DNA from 2 places in the Micromonospora sp. CPCC 205546 genome. Region 1 is predicted to be linked to the other one. Evidence: predicted binding sites of a transcription regulator. Region 1 holds the regulator's gene; the other holds the start of a gene.
The links. Region 1 encodes HrcA, which represses chaperone genes, less so after heat shock. Its sites were predicted from a motif close to GGTTNGCACNCTCNNNNNGAGNGTGCNAACC; they were not measured.

Region 1 (3,494 bases):
CATCGGCACCGTGACCCGGCAGTGCAGGTCGTCGCCCTTGCGGGAGTAGACGTCGTGCGGCCGTTCGTGGATCTCCACGTAGAGATCGCCGGCCGTGCCGCCGCCCGGGCCGACCTCGCCCTGCTGGGCGAGCCGGATGCGCATGCCGTCCTCGACACCGGCCGGGATCTTGACCGTCAGCGAGCGCCGGGTGCGGACGCGGCCGTCGCCGGCGCAGGTCGGGCACGGGTGCGGGATGGTGGTGCCGTGCCCCTGGCAGACCGTGCACGGCCGGGCGGAGACCACCTGACCGAGGAAGGTGCGCTGCACGGACTGCACCTCGCCCCGGCCGGCGCACGCCTCGCAGGTGGCCAGGTGGGTGCCGGCCGCCGTGCCGGCGCCGGAGCAGGTGGTGCAGAGCACGGCGGTGTCGACGGTGATCGGCGCCTCGACGCCGAACGCGGTCTCGTGCAGGTCCAGCTCCAGCCGCAGGATCGCGTCGGCGCCGGGCCGGGTCCGCGGTCGCGGGCCCCGCGAACCGCCGGCCGCGCCGCCGAAGAAGGCATCCATGATGTCCTGGAAGCCGACGAACGGTCCGGCGCCGCCGGGACCGCCCGGGCCTCCCGCGCCCCCGCCGCCGGGGGCGAGCGGGTCGCCGCCCAGGTCGACGATCTGCCGTTTCCGGTCGTCCGAGAGGACCTCGTACGCGGCGTTGATGTCCTTGAACTTCTCCTGGGCCTCCGGATCCGGATTCACGTCCGGGTGGAACTGTCGCGCCAGCTTTCGGTAGGCGCGCTTGATCTCGTCGTCGGAGGCTTCCCGGCTCACCCCGAGAATGCCGTAGTAGTCCCTGGCCACTGCGTTCCGTGTCCTCATGTTCGTCTCGCGTTGCGCCGGTCGGCGGCCGGAGCCGGCCGTCGGCCCTGACTGGTCAGTTCTGGGCCAGCAGCTCGCCCACGTAGCGTGCCACGGCCCGCACCGTGGCGATGGTGCCGGGGTAGTCCATCCGGGTCGGCCCGAGCACACCGAGCCCGCCGACGCTGGTCGCGCCCGGCCCGTAGCCGGTGCTGACCACCGAGGCGGCGCGCAGGTTGTCGATCTCGTTCTCGTCGCCGATCAGCACCCGCGTCGTGCTCGGCTCCGCCTCGCCGATGAGCTTGAGCATGACGACCTCCTCCTCCAGCGCCTCCAGGATGGGGCGCAGGGAGCCCTGGAAGTCGAGCAGGCCGCCGCGGGTCAGGTTGGCCGTGCCGGCCAGCGCGATCCGCTCCTCGTGCCGCTCGATCAGCGTCTCGAGCAGCACGGTGGAGAGGGTGGTCATGGCCGGACGCAGGTGCGGCACGGCCTCCTCGACCAGCGCCTGCACCAGCGGCGGGGTCTCCGACAGCCGGGTGCCGACCAGCTTCTCGTTGACCAGCCGGCGCAGGTCCGTGACGTCGTCGGCGGGGATCGGCGCGGGCAGTTCGACCAGCCGCTGCTCGACCCGGCCGGTGTCGGCGATCATGACCAGCATCAGCCGGGTGGTGGAGATCGGCACGAGCTCCAGGTGGCGCACCGAGGATCGGGCCAGGCTCGGGTACTGCACGACGGCGACCTGCCGGGTGAGTTGCGCCAACAGCCGGACCGTGCGGTGCACCACGTCGTCGAGGTCGACGGCGCCGACCAGGAACCGCTCGATCGCCCGGCGCTCGGCCGGGCTGAGCGGCTTCACCCGGGACAGCCGGTCCACGAAGAGCCGGTAGCCCCGGTCGGTGGGCACCCGGCCGGCGCTGGTGTGCGGCTGGCGGATGTAGCCCTCCTCCTCCAGCACGGCCATGTCGTTGCGGACGGTCGCCGGCGAGACCCCCAGTTGGTGTCGCTCGACCAGCGCCTTGCTGCCGACGGGCTCCTGCGTGGCGACGTAGTCCTCGACGATCGCGCGCAGCACGGCGAGCTTGCGGTCGTCGAGACCCATCCTCCCCACCTCCTGTCGCACGTCGGCACCGGCACACGGGGCCGGAGCGGGCTGCTGGCACTCGACTGTAGCGAGTGCCAGTCTACGTCGGCGGGGCCGCCGGCGCGATGATCGACCTGGGGCGATCAGTCAGATCGGCGACCGCGCGACACCACCCGGCAGCGGTCATTTCGGACGTCCCGACCGGTGTCGCGCTGGTGCCGCCTTGCCGGCTGCCCCTACCGTGACCTTCATGACTGAACCACCTCGCCCTCCCGGAGCGGGGGACCCCGGCTTCCCGCCGGACCCCACCGCTCCGTCGGGGGTTCCCGGCCACGCCGGCAGCGGCGACCCCACCGCACCACTGTCCGGGGCGCCGGGCCCGGGCAGCCATCCTCCACCCGGTGACTATCCGCCGCCCACCGGCGACCAGCCGTCGTCGGGCGGCTACCCTCCGCCCGGCGACTACCCCCCGCCCGGTGGCTTCCCCCCGCCCGGTGGCTACGGCCCGCCCGGCGACTATCCCCCGCCCGGCGGCTACGGCCCGCCCGGGGCCGGCTATCCGGCCGGTGGCGGCTACGCACCGCCGACGGGCGGCTACGCCAGCAACGACGACAAGAACTGGGCCCTGATCGCCCACTTCGGCGGCGCGGCCGGCGTGATCGTCGGCGGCGGCCTGCTCGGCTGGTTGGCGCCGCTCATCGCGCTGATGGCCCGGGGGCAGCAGTCGCCGACCGCCCGGGCGCACGCCGTCGCGGCGCTGAACTTCCAGCTCACCTGGACGATCGTCGGGGTGCTGAGCTGGGTGGTCACGCTGATCACCTGCGGGGTGCTGTTCTTCGTCCCGATGCTCGTCTGGCTGGTGCCGCTGATCTTCGGCATCGTCGGCGGCGTCAAGGCCAACGAGGGCGTGCTCTACCGCTACCCGATGACCTACGCCTTCACCAGGTGACCCGGGTCGGCCGCTCCCCCGGCCGGCCCCGGCACGCGGTTCACGGCAGCAGGTCGCGCACGACCGCGTCGGCGAGCAGCCGGCCCCGCAGGGTCAGCACGGCCCGCCCGGCCGCGTGCCCATCGGCGGCCAGCAGCCCGGCGGCCAGGGCCCGCGCGGCGCCCGCCCGGCCGGCCTCGTCCAGGGCGTCCAGGGGCAGCCCGGAGGCGAGGCGCAGCCGGAGCATGACGTCCTCCATGTGCGCCTCGTCGGCGGTGAGCACCTCCCGGGCCAGGCCGGGCGACCCGCCGGCGGCCAGCCGCTTCGCGTACGTCGTGGGGTGCTTGACGTTCCACCAGCGCACGCCGCCCACGTGGCTGTGCGCCCCGGGGCCGAGGCCCCACCAGTCGGCGCCGGTCCAGTAGAGCAGGTTGTGCCGGCACCGGGCCGCCTCGTCGCGGGCCCAGTTCGACACCTCGTACCAGGAGAGACCGGCCGCGCCGAGGGCGGCCTCCGCGGCGAGGTAGCGGTCCGCGGCGACGTCGTCGGAGGGGTACGGCAGCTCGCCGCGCCGCATCCGCGTGGCCAGCCGGGTGCCGTCCTCCACGATCAGGGCGTACGCGCTGACGTGGTCCACCCCGGCGGCCACGA
Region 2 (3,494 bases), on a different contig from region 1:
CCGGCTCGGCCTTCTCCGGCTTCTCCACCACGAGGCTCTCCGTGGTGAGCAGCAGGCCGGCGATCGACGCGGCGTTGGTGACCGCGTTACGGGTCACCTTCACCGGGTCGACGATGCCGGACTTCGCCAGGTCGACGTACTCGCCGATGGCGGCGTCGAGGCCGTGGCCCCACTCCTTGCCGACGACCTTCTGCACCACGACGTAGCCGTCGTGCCCGGCGTTCTGGGCGATCCAGCGCAGCGGCTCGACCAGCGCCTTGCGCACGATCGAGACGCCGACCTTCTCGTCACCGGTGAAGCCGAGGTCGTCCTCGAGCACCGGCAGGATCTGCGCCAGGGCGGCACCACCGCCGGGGACGGTGCCCTCCTCGACCGCGGCCTTGGTCGCGGCGATCGCGTCCTCGATGCGGTGCTTGCGCTCCTTCATCTCGACCTCGGTCGCGGCGCCGACCTTGATGACCGCGATGCCGCCGGAGAGCTTGGCCAGCCGCTCGGCGAGCTTCTCCCGGTCCCAGTCGGAGTCCGAGGCCTCGATCTCCTTGCGGATCTGCGCGACCCGGTCGGCGACCTCGCTGGACTGGCCTCCGCCGTCGACGACCGTGGTGTTCTCCTTGTCGACCACGACGCGCCGGGCGGTGCCGAGCACCTCCAGGCCCACCTGGTCGAGCTTGTAGCCCAGCTCGGGGGCGACCAGCTCGGCGCCGGTGAGGATCGCCATGTCCTGCAGCATCGCCTTGCGGCGGTCGCCGAAGCCGGGGGCCTTGACCGCGCAGACCTTGAGGGTCTTGCGGATCGAGTTGACCACCAGCGTCGACAGCGCCTGGCCGTCGACGTCCTCGGCGATGATCAGCAGCGGCTTGCTGTTCTGGAGGACCTTCTCCAGCAGCGGCAGCAGCTCCTCGATCGCCGAGATCTTCTGCGTGGTGATCAGGATGTACGGGTCCTCCAGGACCGACTCCTGCGACTCCACGTCGGTGACGAAGTTCGGCGAGATGAAGCCCTTGTCGAACTGGAGACCCTCGGTCACGTCCAGCTCGGTGTGCAGGGCGGAGCCCTCCTCGACGGTGATGACACCGTCGCGGCCGACCTTCTCCATCGCCTCGGCGATCAGCTCGCCGATCGTGGCGTCCTGCGCGGAGATCGTCGCCACGTGCGCGACCGACTCCTTGTCGGCGACCTCGACGGCGCGGTCGAGCAGCGCCTCGGAGACCTTGGCGGCCGCCGCGTCGATGCCCCGCTTGAGGCCGGCCGGGTTGGCGCCGGCCGTGACGTTGCGCAGGCCCTCGCGGACCATCGCCTGGGCCAGCACGGTGGCGGTGGTGGTCCCGTCGCCGGCGACGTCGTTGGTCTTGGTCGCCACCTCCTTGACCAGCTGCGCACCGAGGTTCTCGTAGGGGTTGGTGAGCTCGATCTCCTTGGCGATGGTCACGCCGTCGTTGGTGATCGTGGGCGCACCGAATTTCTTGTCCAGGACGACGTTGCGCCCGCGCGGGCCGAGGGTGACCTTGACCGCGTCCGCGAGGGCGTTGACACCGTGCTCGAGCAGGTGCCGGGCGTCGTCCGAGAAGCTCAGGATCTTCGCCATGTATGTCCCTTCGAAGCGACGTCGCCCCGGCCCGGCGAGCCGGACCGGGGCGACGACACTGATCGGTTGCTTACTTCTCGATGACCGCGAGGACGTCGCGGGCGGAGAGCACCAGGTACTCCTCGCCGGCGTACTTGACCTCGGTGCCGCCGTACTTCGAGTAGATGACGGTGTCGCCGACGGAGACGTCAACCGGGATCCGGTTGCCCTTGTCGTCGATCCGGCCCGGGCCGACAGCGAGGACGGTGCCCTCCTGCGGCTTCTCCTTGGCGGTGTCGGGGATCACGATGCCCGACGCCGTGGTGGTCTCAGCCTCGTTCGCCTGGACCAGGATCCGGTCCTCGAGCGGCTTGATCGCAACCTTGGTCGCGGTAGTCACGGGCATACCCTCCTGGGGTACTGGTTTCGTTACCGACCGGCAAGCCGGCCAGCGTCAATCTGCCACATGCCACCGGGCGGGGCCGTCGTCGCGGGTGCCGGTCCGCCTGGCGTTCAGCGCCCGGGCCACGGGGCCCGGAAGCTGGCACCCTCGGGGTGAGAGTGCTAATCGCAGGTTATTCCTCGGCTAGCACTCCGTCAAGGAGAGTGCCAACCCGCCGCTCGGCGCGTCGGGTCCGCCGACCACAATGACGGGGTGGATCTCGACCAGTTGGCCGCCCTGCGTACGCCCGAGGGGTCGGCCGCGCTCGACGCCGCCGCGCGGGTGGCCGGCGGCGACCCGCTGACCGCGGTGGCCGCGCTCCGCTCGGCCGGCCTGCCCGCCGGGCTCGCGTCGGCCGCGCTGACCCAGGCCGAGCTGCGGCGCCGGGCGGTCGGCAAGTTCGGGCCGGTGGCGGCGGGGATGTTCCTCACCCGGGCCGGGCTGGAGCAGGCCACGCGCGGCGTCGTCGCGGCGCGGCGGGCCGGGCGGCTGCGGGCCGCCGGGGTGCGCACCCTCGCCGACCTCGGCTGCGGTCTCGGCGCGGACGCGCTCGCCGCCGCCCGCGCCGGCATCCGGGTGTACGGCGTGGAGGCCGACCCGGTGACCGCCGCGATGGCCGTCGCGAACGCCGAGGCCGCCGGGCTGGCCGAGCTGTTCACGGTGGAGTGCGGCGACGCCACGGCGTTCGACGTGGGCCGGGTCGACGGGGTGTTCTGCGACCCGGCGCGGCGCAGGGCCGGCACCGGGCGGCGGATCTTCGACCCGAACGCCTACTCCCCGCCCTGGGACTTCGTGGTCGGGCTGGCCGAGCGGGTGCCACACACCGTCGTGAAGGTGGCGCCCGGCATCGACCACGCACTGATCCCGGCGGGTGCCGAGGCGGAGTGGGTGAGCGTCGACGGCGACCTGGTCGAGGCGGCCCTGTGGTGCGGCGACCTGGCGCGGGTCCCCCGCCGCGCCACCGTGCTGCGCGGCAGGGAACGGCCCTCCGTCGACGCCCCCGGCGCGAAGGAGGGCCCGGCCGACCGATCGGCCGGCCCCCGCCAGCTGACCGGCTCCGGCGACGTCGAGGCCGCCGTCGGCCCGGCGCGCCGCTTCCTGTACGACCCGGACCCGGCGGTGGTCCGCGCGCACCTGGTCGCCGAGCTGGCCGACACCCTGGGCGCGACGCTGGCCGACCCGAGCATCGCCTACCTCTACGCGGACGCGCCGACGCCGACGCCGTTCGCCCGCTGCCTGGAGGTCACCGACGTGCTGCCGTTCTCGCTCAAGCGGCTGCGGGCGCTGCTGCGGGAGCGCCGGGTCGGGCGGGTGGAGATCCTCAAGCGCGGCTCCGCGCTGGAGCCGGAGAAGCTCCGCCGGGACCTGCGGCTGGCCGGGAACGAGGCGGCCAGCCTGGTGCTGACGCGGGTCGCCGGGGCGCCGACGGTGCTGCTCTGCCGGCCGGTCGGGTAGCGCGCGAGCGGTGCACCCCGGCGTCCCGCCCTT

Region 2: the regulator HrcA is predicted to act here: its motif matches at 2,104-2,134, upstream of groES (co-chaperone GroES).

The regions. Positions count from the first base shown of each region.
Region 1 covers NZ_JBAKHL010000053.1:33,053-36,546, forward strand. The annotation lists gene dnaJ (molecular chaperone DnaJ) at 1-837, opposite strand, end outside; gene hrcA (heat-inducible transcriptional repressor HrcA) at 911-1,933, opposite strand; gene V6U77_RS22450 (DUF4870 domain-containing protein) at 2,166-2,864, shown strand; gene hemW (radical SAM family heme chaperone HemW) at 2,905-3,494, opposite strand, start outside.
Region 2 covers NZ_JBAKHL010000037.1:43,641-47,134, forward strand. The annotation lists gene groL (chaperonin GroEL) at 1-1,585, opposite strand, end outside; gene groES (co-chaperone GroES) at 1,656-1,970, opposite strand; gene V6U77_RS18285 (THUMP-like domain-containing protein) at 2,220-3,461, shown strand.